Regions from separate parts of the Lactococcus sp. KTH0-1S genome, predicted to be linked through region 3. Evidence: predicted binding sites of a transcription regulator. Region 3 holds the regulator's gene; each other region holds the start of a gene.
The links. The regulator NrdR, encoded in region 3, represses ribonucleotide reductase genes. The targets are predictions, from matches to a motif close to ACACNATATATNGTGT.
Positions count from the first base shown of each region.

Region 1: a site for NrdR is predicted at 2,786-2,801, ahead of nrdD (anaerobic ribonucleoside-triphosphate reductase). Genes of this name have one in related genera too.
Region 2: a site for NrdR is predicted at 3,310-3,325, ahead of ACRYLU_RS04995 (redoxin NrdH). Genes of this name have one in related genera too.

Region 1 covers NZ_CP195165.1:260,876-266,261, reverse strand. Annotated here, with positions in the region: gene ACRYLU_RS01355 (hypothetical protein) at 1-456, opposite strand, end outside; gene nrdD (anaerobic ribonucleoside-triphosphate reductase) at 459-2,702, opposite strand; gene ACRYLU_RS01345 (LysM peptidoglycan-binding domain-containing protein) at 3,046-4,365, shown strand; gene ACRYLU_RS01340 (hypothetical protein) at 4,403-4,687, opposite strand; gene ACRYLU_RS01335 (DUF6036 family nucleotidyltransferase) at 4,684-5,232, opposite strand; gene ACRYLU_RS01330 (cysteine hydrolase family protein) at 5,351-5,386, opposite strand, start outside.
Region 2 covers NZ_CP195165.1:1,008,748-1,014,133, forward strand. Annotated here, with positions in the region: gene nrdE (class 1b ribonucleoside-diphosphate reductase subunit alpha) at 246-2,414, opposite strand; gene nrdI (class Ib ribonucleoside-diphosphate reductase assembly flavoprotein NrdI) at 2,550-2,972, opposite strand; gene ACRYLU_RS04995 (redoxin NrdH) at 2,974-3,192, opposite strand; gene plsY (glycerol-3-phosphate 1-O-acyltransferase PlsY) at 3,366-4,004, opposite strand; gene parE (DNA topoisomerase IV subunit B) at 4,279-5,386, shown strand, end outside.
Region 3 covers NZ_CP195165.1:767,919-773,304, forward strand. Annotated here, with positions in the region: gene dnaB (replicative DNA helicase) at 1-249, shown strand, start outside; gene ACRYLU_RS03830 (Veg family protein) at 443-700, shown strand; gene ACRYLU_RS03835 (phosphotransferase family protein) at 769-1,542, shown strand; gene trmB (tRNA (guanosine(46)-N7)-methyltransferase TrmB) at 1,662-2,315, shown strand; gene nrdR (transcriptional regulator NrdR) at 2,433-2,879, shown strand; gene ACRYLU_RS03850 (DnaD domain protein) at 3,196-4,371, shown strand; gene dnaI (primosomal protein DnaI) at 4,371-5,252, shown strand; gene ACRYLU_RS03860 (NADPH-dependent oxidoreductase) at 5,245-5,386, shown strand, end outside.

The sequences.
Region 1 (5,386 bases), 510 kb from region 3:
CAAAATTGTAGCTCCGACAGCAACAATACCAGTAGCAAGACTTACGATAGCGGCAGAGTGTTTTTCCAAAAATCTTTTATCTTCTTTATCCATATCTTGCAACATTTTAGCCAATTCTATCAACTTGTCGTAAAGAAACATTCTCTCATCTTGTTCAATATCTTCTTTAGCTATACTTTGTGAAAGTGTTTTTTGGATTTCCCCAATTATTTCTACCTTTTGCATTGACTCTTCTTTACTTGTATCTATAATATTTTTTAAAAGGTCTGGCACAGTTTTATTTACATATTCTTTGATGGCTGAAAACATTTCAGGAGAGTTTTCCATAATCTGCTTAGCAAGTTCTGGATCTATTTTCTTTTTATTAATCAGGCTTAATATATTCCCAAATTTATCTATTGACAGATTCTTTAATTCAGATACACCCAATACTTTGGCAACTTTTTTCTCTTTCATACTTATTTCTCCGCAAAATATTTTGATTTTGCTTCGTCAACTTCGACTGAATCAATCAAATTTCCATCGTTCAAAGCTCCGACAGAACCATTCATATGTTTTACACGTGATGAAATTTCTTTGTGACGACCATGAACCATTGGACGTGCTTGCGGATTTCCAAGATATCCACAAGTTCTTTTGACAACGTCACAGGTTTTAGGATCATCATTGCCACATTGTGGACATTTAAATCCACGTTCCGTTGCCGCAAAATCTCCTTCAAAGCCACAAGCATAGCAGTGGTCAATTGGTGCATTTGTTCCAAGATATCCAATGCGATCGTAGGCAAAGTCCCAGACTGCTTCAAGAGCTTTCGGATTTTGTTGAAGAACAGGATATTCACAGTAATGAATGAATCCACCATTGGCATAAACAGGATAGTCTTTTTCAAACTCTAATTTTTCAAATGGAGTTGGATTTTTACGCACATCATAGTGGAAAGAATTAGTATAGTAATCTTTGTCAGTAATATCTGCAACTGAACCGAATTTTTCTTTATCCATTCGGCAGAAACGGTCAGTTAAACTTTCTGACGGTGTTGAGTAAACAGAATAATGATAACCAGAGGCTTTAGACCAATCTTCACAATCTTCATGCATTCGTTTCACAATTTCAATTGTAAAAGCTTTAGCTTCAGGATTATTTTCCCAAGTTGGGCCATAAAATGTAGTCGCCACTTCATAAAGTCCAATGTAACCTAAACTTACAGTTGCACGTTCTTTATTGTACAATTCATCAACTGAACCTTCGGCATCAAGACGTCCCAATGCACCATTCATAAAGAGAATAGGTGCATTTTTAGGTTGTGCTTCTTTAGCACGTTCAACACGAAAGGCAAGCGCATCATGAGCAATTTCAATTCTTTCATTGAAGATTTCCCAAAATTTTTCTTTATTTCCAGCGGCTTCAAGAGCAATACGTGGAAGGTTAACTGTAACAACTCCAAGATTATTACGTCCAGCAGTCACGTCATTCCCATTTTCATCTTTCCAGCCTTGTAAGAATGAACGACAACCCATTGAAGCTTTAAATGAACCTGTTAATTCAACAATTTTATCATAGCTCAAAATATCAGGGTACATCCGTTTTGTTGAACATTCAAGTGCAAGTTCTTTGATGTCATAGTTTGGTGTCCCTACTTCAAGGTTAAGTCCACGTTTGAGTGTGAAAATTAATTTAGGGAAAATGGCAGTACGGTGTTCTGAACCTAAACCACCAATCCGTACTTTCAAAATCGCTTTTTGAATTTCACGCGCATACCAATCATCTCCAAGACCAAAACCAACCGTCACAAAAGGCGTTTGACCATTTGAAGTAAACAAAGTATTAATTTCATATTCTAAAGATTGCATTGCATCATAGATATCTTTGGCTGTTTTTTCACGAGCATAAGCTTCTTGTTTTTCAGCACCCTCAATCCATTTTTGGGCATCTTTTAAATGTTTTTTATAATTTAATTTTGCGTAAGGCGCCAATACTTCATCGGCACGGTCAAATGAACAACCACCATATTGTGAACTAGCCACGTTAGCGATGATTTGACTGGCTTGCGCAGTTGCTGTTTGAATTGATTTTGGCGAATCTACTTGCGCATTGCCAAGTTTAAAACCATTTTCAAACATATTTTTAAAGTCAATCAAACAACAGTTAGCCATTGTAGTAAATGGACTATAATCAAGGTCATGATAATGAATGTCACCTTTTTGGTGAGCATTTGCCACATGTGGCGGAAGAAGTTTCAAACCAATTGCTTTGGAAACCGCACCAGCTGTCAAATCACGTTGAGTATTGAAAACGTTAGAATCTTTATTGGCATTTTCATTAACGACAGTTTGGTCGCGATTAATTAATTTTTCAATCGTGAAATTGATATCCGTTGCTTTGGTACGGGCCAAATCACGGTTAGCACGATAAGAGATATATTCTTCAGCCAATTGAGTTTCACCAGACTCAAGGAGTTCTTGCTCAACAATTGATTGAATTTCATAAATTTTGACATTTTCAGAAAAACGAGTAAAGATTTCACTGACTACTCTGTCAGTAAGTTCTGAAAGAACCGACATATCTGTCAGTTCGACTTTTTTAGCCGCTTTAGTCAAAGCATCAAAAATTTTCTCACTGTTAAATTTCACTGAGCGTCCGTCACGCTTTATCACATTAATTTCTTCTAGTGTTACATCTTGATATTTTACTTCACTTTTCATATTAACCATCCTCTTCAATTACATCATCTATTTTATCAAATTCTCGGAAATGACACAATATATAGGTTAAATTATGTAAATACACACAATATCTTGTGTTGCTTGTTTTCATTCCCTTTTCTCAATTTCGCAAAGTAAAATATAATCTCTTTGTATTCAAAATGTAATTAATGTGTCTTAAATCAGACTTTTTCTCTAAATTCTCATATTTTTTAGCCAATATAAAACATTAAATAAAAAACGTTTACAAACCGCCACATAATTGTCATCTTTTTCTTCCATTAACCGTGGTAAAATAGGGTAGTACTTATTTTATTCTGTATTTTCAGGAAAGGAATTATTTATGCCAGTTTCTCGTATTAAAGTAAAAAATAGACATTTAAAAAAGAAAGCCAAAAAACCACTGGCTTTTTATAAACCAGCGACCAAATTTGCTGGCGCCGTTCTCATCGCGGGAACTTTGACGACCACTCATGAGCTTTTGCTCCAACAAACAAGCCCAATGGTTCAAGCCGCAACCAATTCGACAGAAGCTTTTATTGAAAGTATTGCTGCATCAGCAAAACCAGTTGCCGATAGTAATGGTCTTTATCCTTCAGTTATGATTGCCCAAGCTATTTTGGAAAGTAACTGGGGTTCAAGCCAACTTTCTCGTGCCCCCTATTATAATTTATTCGGTATTCAGGGAACTTATCAAGGAAAAAGCGTTGTTTTTAAAACTCAAGAATATCTCAATGGTAAATGGGTCACAAAAGATATGCCATTTAGGGTTTATCCTTCCTTTAACCAAAGTTTCCAAGACAATGCTTATGTTTTAAAAACTACAAACTTTGGAAATGGTCCTTATTATGCTAAAGCTTGGCGAGCAAACGCAGCAACTTATCAAGCTGCAACCGCAGCTTTAACAGGAAAATATGCAACTGATCCTAATTATGGTGCTTCCCTGAATCGAATTATTTCTCAATATAATTTGACTCGTTTTGACGGTGCTTCTTCTGCTGGTACTTCTAATTCCGGTGGTTCAACAGCTACAAATACCAATAATAATTCAAATACAAGCTCAACCACTTATACGGTTAAATCTGGCGATACACTTTGGGGGATTTCGCAAAAATATGGAATTAGTGTTGCTCAAATCCAAAGCGCAAACAATCTTAAAAGTACAGTCATCTATATTGGGCAAAAGCTTGTATTGACAACTTCAACTTCTTCGTCTAATACAAATAATTCAAATTCTTCAGGAAATTCTGCCGCAAGCACAACGCCCACTACTTCGGTCACTCCTGCTAAACCAGCTTCACAGACGACAATTAAGGTTAAATCTGGCGATACGCTCTGGGGACTCTCTGTCAAATATAAAACGACGATTGGTCAACTCAAGAGTTGGAATCATTTGAATTCTGATACAATTTATATTGGACAAAACTTGATCGTTTCACAATCTGCTGGTTCTTCAAGTTCTTCAGCAGGTTCAAGCTCAGCCTCTACAAGTTCAACTTCTAACTCTTCTGCAGCTTCAAATACCTCTATCCATAAGGTTGTTAAAGGAGATACGCTTTGGGGGCTTTCACAAAAATCTGGTAGCCCAATTGCTTCAATTAAGGCTTGGAATCATTTATCAAGTGATACCATTTTAATTGGTCAATATCTTCGTATTAAATAAATTGTAATTTATAAAATAAAAAAGAATGAAAGTTAATTCATTCTTTTTTTAATTCTTTTAAAACAGACTGAAGATGAATCGATTGAGTCGGTTCAGACATTCCAACAGTCATTTCCCAAGGTGTTGTCTCTTTTTCAAGCGCGAGTTCAAGAAAAACGCGTTGAAATGAAGTTAATTCTTCAGAACTCATTAAATAATCAATATCTGTTTTTGAAAGTAAAATTTTGTCCCGTTGAATCACTTTATTTAAATAACGGACCCAAAGTTCTAAATTCCATTTAGACTTTTGAGCAGCATTCAGGAGATATTCAATCCACGTCATTGCAATAACCTCAGTATTTTTGGATTTTTTCGTAAATAATTTTTTAAGGCATCTTCGCCATAAGCTAAACTAAAAGCCTCCAAAATGACCGCTGGGTCTGCTGAACCATCTGTATGTTTAAATCGTTCTAAGAGAGGATCTGGGCTTTCAATTTTTAATTTTTTCATTATTTTTGCGATGTCTGGAACATCTTTGGTTCGGCCAGCTTGTATTTTATCGATAAGAATAGATTCAAGTGATGACAGACCAACAGTCAAATGACTTTCCACAAAAATAATAGTTTCATCTGTTTTTGAATGAGACATGACTTCGCCGACTGCTTGACTCAACCAAGGTTCATTAGAGGTTCCGACATGAAATTCTTCACCAATTTCTTGAATGATTTTTTCAACTTTCTCGGTACTTTCATAAAAGGCATCTATATCCTCTGTTGCCTTCATTCCATAGTATTCAAGGACGAAACCACCAACACAGTGTAAGTGAAGTTGCAAATTTTCTTCTGAAAGTTTTTCGTTCAAGCGGGAAAATAATTGATGATAATCCAAATTTATACCTCGCACTCACCTTCAAAATTTTTCTTATTTCTCACTCCATTATCAATTATCATAAGGATTTTGTCAAGTTGAAATTACTGACAGACCTGTCAGTAACTTTTTACCAAAATTAGGCATTCGTGATTTCTATTTGACAAGAACGCAT
Region 2 (5,386 bases), 240 kb from region 3:
CTGTCAGTAAATTTTCACTTACCAACGAAGCTGTCAGTAAAAATAGGGACTCATTAGACCAAAAACTTTCGATAATTTATCAAAAGTTAATGTCAATAATCGTTTTAAAACATTTCGCAAATGCTTACCCCATTTTCATTCATTGACGATCCTTCAATGAATGAAAACAAGTAAGACAATAGGAAGTCCGCCCTAGCGGCTTCCGTAGAAGCAATAGGTGCTTTAGCACTAATGCTTCTGTTGTATTAAATAACGCAACTTTCACATTGGTTGGCACCGACTTCTTCTTGGTCGTCAGTAAATGTACGAATGTAGTAAATTGTTTTGATTCCTTTTTTGTAAGCATAGTTACGCAAAATAGACAAGTCACGAGTCGTCATTTTATTATTTGCCACTTTCCATTCATAGAGACCTTCAGGTAAAGTTGAACGCATAAATAAAGTGAGTGACAAACCTTGGTCAACATGTTCTGTAGCAGCTGCATAAACGTCAATTACTGCGCGCATATCTGTATCATAAGCTGATTTGTAATAAGGAATTGTTTCAGTGGCAAGTCCAGCAGCTGGATAATAAATTTTCCCAACTTTCTTTTCTTGACGTTCTTCAATGCGATTAACAATTGGGTGAATAGAAGAAGAACAGTCATTGATATAAGAAATAGAACCATTTGGAGCTACTGCCATACGATATGAATTATAGAGTCCAGAAGTTTTTACTGTCTCACGTAAAGCAGTCCAATCCTCGATTGTTGGAACAGCAATCTCTTTGAAAAGTTCTTGAACTTTAGGAGAGACAGCTGCAAAATAATCATGTGTTAAATATTTATCAAAATAAGAACCATCAGCATAGGCAGATTTTTCAAAATTCTTGAAGCTAGACCCTTTTTCAACAGCTAATTTATTTGAAGCCACTAAAGTATAATAGTTCAACAACATGAAATAAACACTAGTAAATTCAACGGCTTCTTTGCTGTCATAATGAATTTGATTTTGTGCTAAGAAAGAATGTAAGCCCATTGCTCCAAGCCCAATCGCATGCATTTCATCATTACCTTTACGAACAGTTGGAACAGTATCGAGGTTTGAAGTTTCGGAGATGAAAGTTAAAGCGCGAACCATTGCTTCAATAGAAGTTCCAAATTCATTGCTAGAAGTCATCATATTCAAAACATTAGTTGAACCCAAGTTACAAGCGACGTCAGTTCCAACCACCTTATAAGTTTGGTCATCGTTCAAAAAAGAAGGCGTTTGGACTTGCAAAATTTCAGAACAAAGGTTAGACATTGAAATTACACCATCAACAGGGTTAGCTTGATTGACTGTGTCAACATTTACGATGTAAGGATAACCAGATTCTTGTTGAAGTTTTGAAAGTTCTTGTTCAAGTTCACGGGCATTAATCGGTGTTTTACGAATTTCTGGATTGGCTACCATTTTGTCATATTCAGCTGTAATATCGACTTCGGCAAAAGGTTTACCATAATATTTTTCAACAAAATATGGCTCAAAGAGATACATTGTTTCTCCCTTTTTAACCAATTCATAGAATTTATCAGGAACAGTAACCCCAAGAGAGAGTGTTTTAACACGAATTTTTTCATCCGCATTTTCTTTTTTAGTGGACAAGAATTCCATAATATCTGGATGGAATAGTGATAAATAAACAACACCAGCACCTTGACGTTGCCCCAATTGATTGGCATAAGAAAAGGCGTCTTCAAAAAGTTTCATGACAGGAACGACACCAGCTGCCACTCCATCATAACCTTTGATAGGTGCACCAGCAGCACGTAAATTAGTCAAGTTTAGACCAACACCACCACCATTTTTAGAAAGTTGCAAGGCAGAGTTAATTGTTCGTCCAATTGAATTCATATCATCAGTTAATTGTAGAAGGAAACAAGAAACAAATTCACCACGACGCTTACGTCCAGCATTTAGAAAAGTCGGAGTCGCAGGTTGATAACGACGATTAATCATTGCAAAAGCAAGATTATTAGCTAATTTTTCATCGCCGTCAGCCATGTATAAAGCATTCATTAACACACGGTCTTCAAAATCTTCAAGATAGAGAGAACCGTCATTGTTTTTCATGGCATATTGATTATAAAATTTGTAAGCAGCCATAAATGAATCAAAATGAAATTCAAATTTACTCAATTCTTTACGAAGATTGGTAATAAATTCTGGTTTATATTTTTCAAGAAACTCAGCTTCTAGATATTCTTCCTTAACGAGCCAATTGAGTTTATCGATATATGTATCGGCTTCATAACGATTAGGTTCGACATTTTCTTTAAAAAAAGCAGTGATTGCTTCTTTATCTTTAGCAAGAGGAATGCTACCATTAACGGGAATGTTAATCTCGTTATTGAGCTTGAAATAAGTTACATCTTTAAGTTGTTTTAGAGACATAAGTGACCTTTCTTAAAGCGTTCAACCATAAAAAACAGAGGGGTGAACCCGAATATTATAATAAGTTCAAACTAATTAATAGAAATAAAAAGTTAAAAATAAAGAAGCTTCACTCATTAGGGTGAAGCCATAAAATCACAGCGGATTTTTGAAGGTGACTTTCGCTCCTTTGTCAAGCTGTGTAGCGAGTTTTTCGACAGCAGCAACATCGGCTGGTGTACCATTAAACTCAAAATCATATAAAAGCGGAATTTGGTATTTTGCAGAAATTTCTTTAGCAGTAAAAATATAAATGCCTGCAAAATTACGATTTCCTGTACCAATAATTCCTAGACAATGTTTATAATTATCATTATAAGCCATAAAGTCAAAAACAGGGTCCATAACGTCTATTGATTTAGAAACTGTTGGAGATTCTTCGGCATAACTTGGCGTTATCAAAAGAAAAGGTTCATTCATTTCTATATCATCGTCAGGACTAATTTCGACATTTGGTAAGTTTGTTTTGGAAACAAAGCGACGTGTTTGCCCAGTCACACTGAAATAAGCAAGTTTCATATTAAGCCAACTTTGCTAATTCGCTAGGACGGAAACCAGAGAAGGCAAAGTCATCTTTAGTAATGACAGGTGCAGCACGAAATCCCATTTCAATCACTTTTTCAACAAATTCAGGTTGTTCATCGATATTGATTTCATCGAAGGCAATTTCATGTTCTGAGAGCCATTTTTTGACCATTTTGCATTGCATACAATTGTTTTTAGAATAGACTGTAACCATTTTAAATCTCCTTTGAGGACAAACGTATTTTATTAGTGAGAGTAAAAAGTCTTTGACTTTTTCTCAACTTTTTATAGTCTTATTTTATCGTAAAAAAAATATCTAGTCAAATTAAAGATACTAGATATTGTGTTGAATTATGTAAAATTATAAAAATAACACAACATATTGTGCTATTTTTCTTTTTGTTTTGATAAGTTTAAACCAAATGGGACAAGGGATTCGCAATGATTTTTGATTCTTTTGAGATTTGTTCTATGTCTTAAAATAATAATAATTGCTAAAACAAAAATAATAATTGAGAATAAAAGGTCGTAGGAAGTAAGAATAAATCCGATGCTAGGAAAAATTAGAATTCCTAATAAAGCAAATATAGCACCTATCACACTAGAGAGGCTAATCATGCTAAAAAGCCAGAGGACAATGATAAAGACAACAAGAAGATAAATTAAGAAGAGTGGACTAAATCCAAGAATCACACCAGCAGAAGTTGCTACAGCTTTTCCACCTTTAAAGCGGTCGAATATTGAAAAAGTATGTCCAATGACAGCAAGAAGACCGAAAATTAGAGGTGAAACACTATTGATATGGAAGAAAAGGGGTAAAAGAGTAGCAAGTGTCCCCTTTAGTAAGTCAAAAGCAAAAACTGAAATTCCTGCCTTTACACCTAGAATTCTAAAAGTATTGGTTGTTCCAGTATTTCCTGAGCCATAGTCATGGAGATTTTTTTTGAAAAAAATCTTGCCAATCCATAAGCCGAATGGAATTGCCCCTAAAAGATAGCTGGCAATGAGAAGAATAATAGTAAGCATAAGTTCTCCGAAGTTTATTTCGTTTAAAATCGATAATCTCTTTTAACTGTACAATTATATCATATTTTTAATAAAGATTACTGACAATATTGAAACATCTTCACTTACTTTTGGAAAAATTCTTACTATTAGATGAAAAAATTGTCAGCAGTCCTTTGACAAAGCTTTCTGAACAAGGTACAATAATCAAGATGAATATTTTTTATTAGCTCATTGTGGATAAAAAAATAGTGATTTAGATAGAAAATATAGGCTTTCGATGAGAGGGAAATAAATGGTAATAGATATTAATAACTATGATGACAGTGCGATTCAGGTTCTTGAAGGATTGGATGCTGTCAGAAAACGTCCAGGAATGTATATTGGCTCAACTGACGGAACTGGTCTGCACCATTTGGTTTGGGAAATTGTAGATAATGCGGTTGATGAAGCTTTATCTGGCTTTGGTAACAGAATTTCGGTGACCATTAATGCTGATGGTTCTTTATCAGTAGAAGATGAAGGACGGGGAATGCCAGTTGGGAAACACGCCATGGGTATTCCAACTGTGGAAGTAATTTTTACTATTTTGCACGCAGGTGGTAAATTTGGTCAAGGGGGTTATAAAACTTCTGGTGGACTCCATGGTGTTGGATCTTCAGTCGTAAATGCCCTTTCGACTTGGTTAGAAGTTGAAATTACTCGTGACGGGACTGTTTATCGTCAACGTTTTGAAAATGGTGGACATCCAGCGACTACTTTAGAAAAAATAGGAAAAGCACCAAAATCTAAAACAGGGACTAAAGTTACCTTCATGCCGGATTCTAGCATTTTTTCGACAACTGAATTTAAATATAATATCATTTCAGAACGACTAAATGAGTCTGCTTTTCTTTTAAAAGAAGTAACGATTAGTCTTGAAGATAAACGAACAGATGAAAAAGAAGAATTTCATTATGAAAACGGGGTTCAAGATTTCGTTTCTTATCTTAATGAAGATAAAGACAGTTTGACTCCAGTTCTTTATTTTGAAGGAAAACAAGACGGTTTTGAAGTTGAAGTTGCCCTTCAATATAATGATGGCTATTCAGAAAATATTCTTTCATTCGTCAATAATGTCCGAACAAAAGATGGCGGAACGCACGAAGCAGGTTTGAAAACGGCAATTACGAAAGCAATGAATGAATATGCTCGTAAAGTCAATTTACTCAAAGAAAAAGATAAAAATCTTGAAGGTTCGGATTATCGTGAAGGTTTGACAGCCGTCTTGTCAGTTTTAATTCCTGAGGAACATCTCCAATTTGAAGGACAAACCAAAGATAAATTGGGTTCTCCTTTAGCTCGTCCAGTTGTTGATTCTTTGGTTTCTGAGAAACTAAGTTTCTATTTGATGGAAAATGGCG
Region 3 (5,386 bases):
CCAGTTTTGTCTGATATCCGTGAATCTGGATCAATCGAGCAAGATGCCGATATTGTCGCATTTCTTTATCGAGATGACTATTATGAACGTGGAACTGGTGAAGATGAAGACGGCGAAGAGATTCTGGAAGATAATAAAGTTGAAGTTATTATTGAAAAAAACCGTTCAGGAAGCCGTGGAACAGTCGAATTACTCTTTATTAAAGAGCATAATAAATTCGCAAGTATCGATAACAGATATGGCGACTAGATTTTTTTGACCAATTCGTGTTATAATATGAGTAATTGTCTAATTCTCTTTATTAATAAAAATGAATGATAAAGAATACACTATAAAATTTGATTCTTTTAATCAAAAAGAGAGATATAATCAAGGATAAAATTAGATTTATAAGGTAAGCGTTCGGAGAAATCCGACTTTTACGTCTTATTTGGAGGAAAAAATGGATAACCAAAATCAAGAAATAGGAAAAATCGTTGACATTCGTGAAAAAGTTCAAGCACACTTGGGTGAAACGATTGAAATTACTTCACAATTTGGTCGTAAACGCGAAAATCGTCATAAAGTGAACTTGATTGAAGCCTATGCAACACATTTCATTATTGAAAACATTCCGGCTCGTGGTCCCAAAACAACTGAGTCATATCAATATGCTGACATTTTGACTCAAACTATTTTAATTCACTATCCAAACGTATAAGTTTGAGGAATAAAGTAAATGGTTCAAATAATGATTAATCGATTTTTAAAGGAAAGGAGAAGATAAGGATGATGAAAGCCGATTGGGATATGACGCCTGTTAAAGGTGGCTCTGGCAATGCATTTTTTGGGAAAAGTGATCAGGAACGCGTTTTTATTAAAAAAAACGGCAGTCCTTTTTTGCCGAGTATTTATCTTGAGGGAATCACGCCAAAAGTCTTATGGACAAAACGTACGGCTGAAGGCGATACCTTATCTGCTCAACCTTGGATTGACGGTCATACACTAAGTCCTGAGGATATGGAAGACCGCCAAATTAATCATATTTTAGCACATTTGCATGACTCAAAAAAATTGGTTGAATCTTATAAGAAGTTGGGAAGTCAAATTATTCTTCCTGAACAATTATTAGAGGATTGTGTCCAAAATACTGAGGCTTTACGAACAAATCATTTTTTGTCAGGAATCATTGAAGAAATGCGTCAACAAGTTCCCGAAATCAAAAATGAAGAGGTCGTAGTCGTTCATGGCGATGTCAATCATAAAAATTGGTTAGTGGATGATAATTCAGGAAAAATTTATTTAGTAGATTGGGATACCGTCTTTTTATCAGATTCAATGGTTGATATGGCACATGTTTTATCACATTATATTAAACCAAATAATTGGTCTTTGTGGTTGATGACATCTGGTGTTAGACCTCGTTCAGATATTATGGATAAGGTGGCTTGGTATGGAAAACTTTCTTTTCTTCGCCAAATCTCTGAATATCTTTCTAGAGGAAAAATGAAAGAAGTAAATCAAGAAATCTTGGGACTTCGTAAATTTTGTGAATTATTTTAGTAAAAATAGGCTAGGGTTTGGACCTTCCTATTTTTTGGCTTATAATTGAATAATAAAAATAAAGAAATAGAAGATCACTTTTGCTGATTTTCTACAAAAATTAAAAAATTGAGGTAAAAATGCGCGTCAGAAATCGTAAAGGGGCAGGCGAAATGCTTGCTGAAAACGCACATATCGTAGTTGAAAATCCAGCGGACTTTAAAGGACGTTGGTCAGAACGTTTTGGAAATGATCATCCGATTCATATTGAAGTGGGTTGTGGAAAAGGAGCTTTCATCACAGGAATGGCAGCTCTTCATCCAGAAATAAATTACATTGCAATTGATATGCAATTATCAGTTTTATCTTATGCTTTAGATAAAGCAATTGAAGCAGATTTGCCAAACGTACAAATGATGCTTGTTGATGGAGCTGCTTTGAGTGAATATTTTGCTGATGGTGAAATTGACCAAGTCTATTTGAACTTTTCTGACCCTTGGCCAAAAGGCCGTCATGAAAAACGACGTTTGACTTATAAATCTTTTCTTGCAACTTATGAAAAGATTTTACGTCCTGAAGGTGAAATTCATTTCAAAACTGATAATCGGGGATTGTTTGAATATTCTTTAGTTTCTTTAGCTAACTATGGCATGGAACTTAAAAAAGTTTGGTTAGATTTACACCAAGACGAAGAATTTGCAACTCAAAATGTAATGACCGAGTATGAGCAAAAATTCTCACAAAAAGGTCAAGTAATTTATAGATTGGAAGCAAAATTTTTGCCTAAGAAGTAAATAAGTTGCTTTCTGTCATTAAAACTAATGAAAAAAGTACTGACAGAGTAAGAAAGTCTAAACCAATTTTCTGTCAGTAAAATTAATAAGAATTTATTATCTATTAAGGAGAATAAAATGAGATGTCCAAAGTGTTCTTCTGAAGAATCAAAAGTTGTTGATTCAAGACAAGCCGAAGATGCTATTCGCCGTCGTCGTGTTTGTGAATCATGTGGTTTTCGCTTCACAACCTTTGAACGTATCGAAGAAATGCCCCTTTTAGTCATCAAAAAAGATGACAAACGTGAACCCTTTAATCGTGAAAAAATTGTACGTGGTTTAGTTCGTTCAGCATACAAACGCCCAGTATCAAGTGAAGATATTGAAACAACAGTTGCAAACGTTGAAAGAAAAATTCGTCAACTAGACAGTAATGAAGTTGAATCAGATGTCATTGGTGAATTTGTGATGCAAGAACTAGCTGAATTGGATGATATCACCTATATCAGATTTGCCAGCGTCTACCGTTCATTCAAAGATGTCAGTGAATTAGAAGAGCTCCTTAAAAATATTACCAAAAAATAAATCCGTCAGTAAAATGCGACTGAATAGGGAGCATTTTATCGGCAAATAAAAGAAAGATCAGCTCGCTGAACTTTCTGTCATTAAAAGCGACTGAATAGGGGGAGCATTTTATCGGCAAATAAAAGAAAGATCAGCTTGCTGGACTTTCTGTCAGTAAAAAGTGACTGAATAAGGAGCGTTTTATCGGTAAATAAAAGAAAGATCAGCTTGCTGAACTTTCTGTCAGTAAAAAGTGACTGAATAAGGAGCGTTTTATCGGTAAATAAAAGAAAGATCAGCTTGCTGAACTTTCTGTCAGTAAAAAGTGAGGAAAAAAATGAGAGCAGGAGATTCATTTACAATGCTTAATCGAGGAAAGACCAGCTTTGACGCTGAGACTTTTCGTCTGCTCTATTTACCAATCATTGGCACGGATGCCTTTGCGCTTTATCAATTAATGCTAAGCTTCTCTACTGGAAGAATTTCTCACTTTTTGGAATATCTAAATCTCGGTCTCAATCCTTTTATTGAAGCATTAGATAAATTATCTGGCTTATCATTAGTTCGCGTTTATGATGATCATACCAGTCTTTATTTTGAAGTAAAAAGTCCGCTAAATTTTGAAAATTTCCTCGCAGATGATTTTTATAGACAACTTTTGATTTCAAGAATTGGTGAAAACCGAGTAGCTGCTTTAGCTAAAAGAATGGAACCAAAAGGAAAAGAAGTTTCCAAGAAATTTCATGAAGTTTATAAAGTTAGTTTTGACTCACAAGCTCAACAAAACCCTTCAAATACAAAGGAGCGTTTTGATATGGGGGCCTTTAAAAGTATTATGGAACGTCAAGGCTATCATTTAAACAATGAAAATCAAGACTCCTTAACGCTCTATTCACTAGCAGAAAAATTTGAACTCAATTGGTACGAATTATTCAAGCAAGCAGAAAAAACAGCCAATGCTGATAAAAGTTTGAACATGAATAATTTGATGAGAAGTCTTTCAGGAGCTAGCCAACCGCAACCAGCACTTTCAGCCTTTCCTAAAGCTTTTGCCGATTTGATTGTCATCAGTAAATCTCATGAACCAGATGATTTCATCCGACAGATAAAAGCGCAAGCTGGAGGCTTTGTCAGTTCGGAAGAACATAAGCTTTTAACTAATTTAAGTCGCCAAAATTTGCCAGCAGAAGTCCAAAATATTTTGATTCACTATGTTTTAGTACAGCAAAAAAATGCGTCGTTAAATCCAAATTTTGTAAATGCATTAGCCAATGACTGGATGAGAAATGAAGTATTTACAGCTGAAACAGCGGTAAAACGAATTTTGGAACGAGAAGAATTAGCTGCTGCTAAAGCTAAAACTGGAGCTGAAAAACTACCAATGAAAATCAAAAAAGAAGCACCAAAATGGTCAAATCCAGATTATGAAAATAAGACAAGCCAAGAAGAACTTGCAAAACTTGAGAAAATAAGGCTTGACTCTCTCAAAAAACTGAAAGGAGAGCAAAATTAATGGAATCTATCGGAGACATCTTAGGAAAACGTCAAGACATCCGTGAAAATTTTGAAAAATTAGTCACAGAAGTACTAAAAAATGCTGATGTGCAAGCTTTTATTGCCCAACATCAAATGACTTCTGACGAAATTCAACGCTCTTACTCCAAGTTTTATGAATACGTTCGTGAGCATGAAAAATTTGAAAAAGGTGAAAAACGGGCAGCTGACGGTTATGAACCTGTTTTAATCATGAATCACGGCTATGCTGATGTTTCATATCAAACGACAAATGAATTGGCGCAGCAACAAGCAGCTCAAAACCTTTTGCGACGTGTGAATATTATTGGACTTCCAAAAGATTTAAAACAAGTCACTTTGGCAGATATTGCCCTTGATGATGTTCAAAGAATCAAGCCATACCAAGCTCTAGTTGATTTTATTACTAATTTTCCCAAGAAAAAAGGATTGTATCTTTATGGAGATTTTGGGGTCGGAAAATCTTTCATGCTTGCGGCGATGGCAAACGAATTAGCTAAAAAAGGAATTTCAACCACGTTACTTCATTATCCCACTTTCATTTCTGATTTAGATTTTGACAATGCCAAGGTTTGGGTCAATGAAATAAAAGCCAGTCAAGTTTTAGTTTTGGATGATATTGGGGCAGAGCAAAATAACGCTTGGGTTCGTGACAGTATTTTACAAGTCATTTTACAACATCGCATGCAAGAAAATCTCCCGACTTTCTTCACTTCAAATTTAAGAATGGAAGAATTAGAACAGCATTTAGCCGAAACTAAGCGAGCTGATGAAATTTGGCCAGCAAAACGGGTTATGGAACGCGTGAAATATTTGGCAGAAGAAATGCGATTAGAGGGGACGAATAGACGTCATGACTGAAACAAATGAAACGATTGATTTAATGATGAACCACACTTCGGTCAGAAATTTTACAGAAGAAGCAATTGAGCCTAAAGATTTGGAAAAAATCTTAAAAGCTGCTCAAATGGCATCAACATGGAAAAATTTCCAAT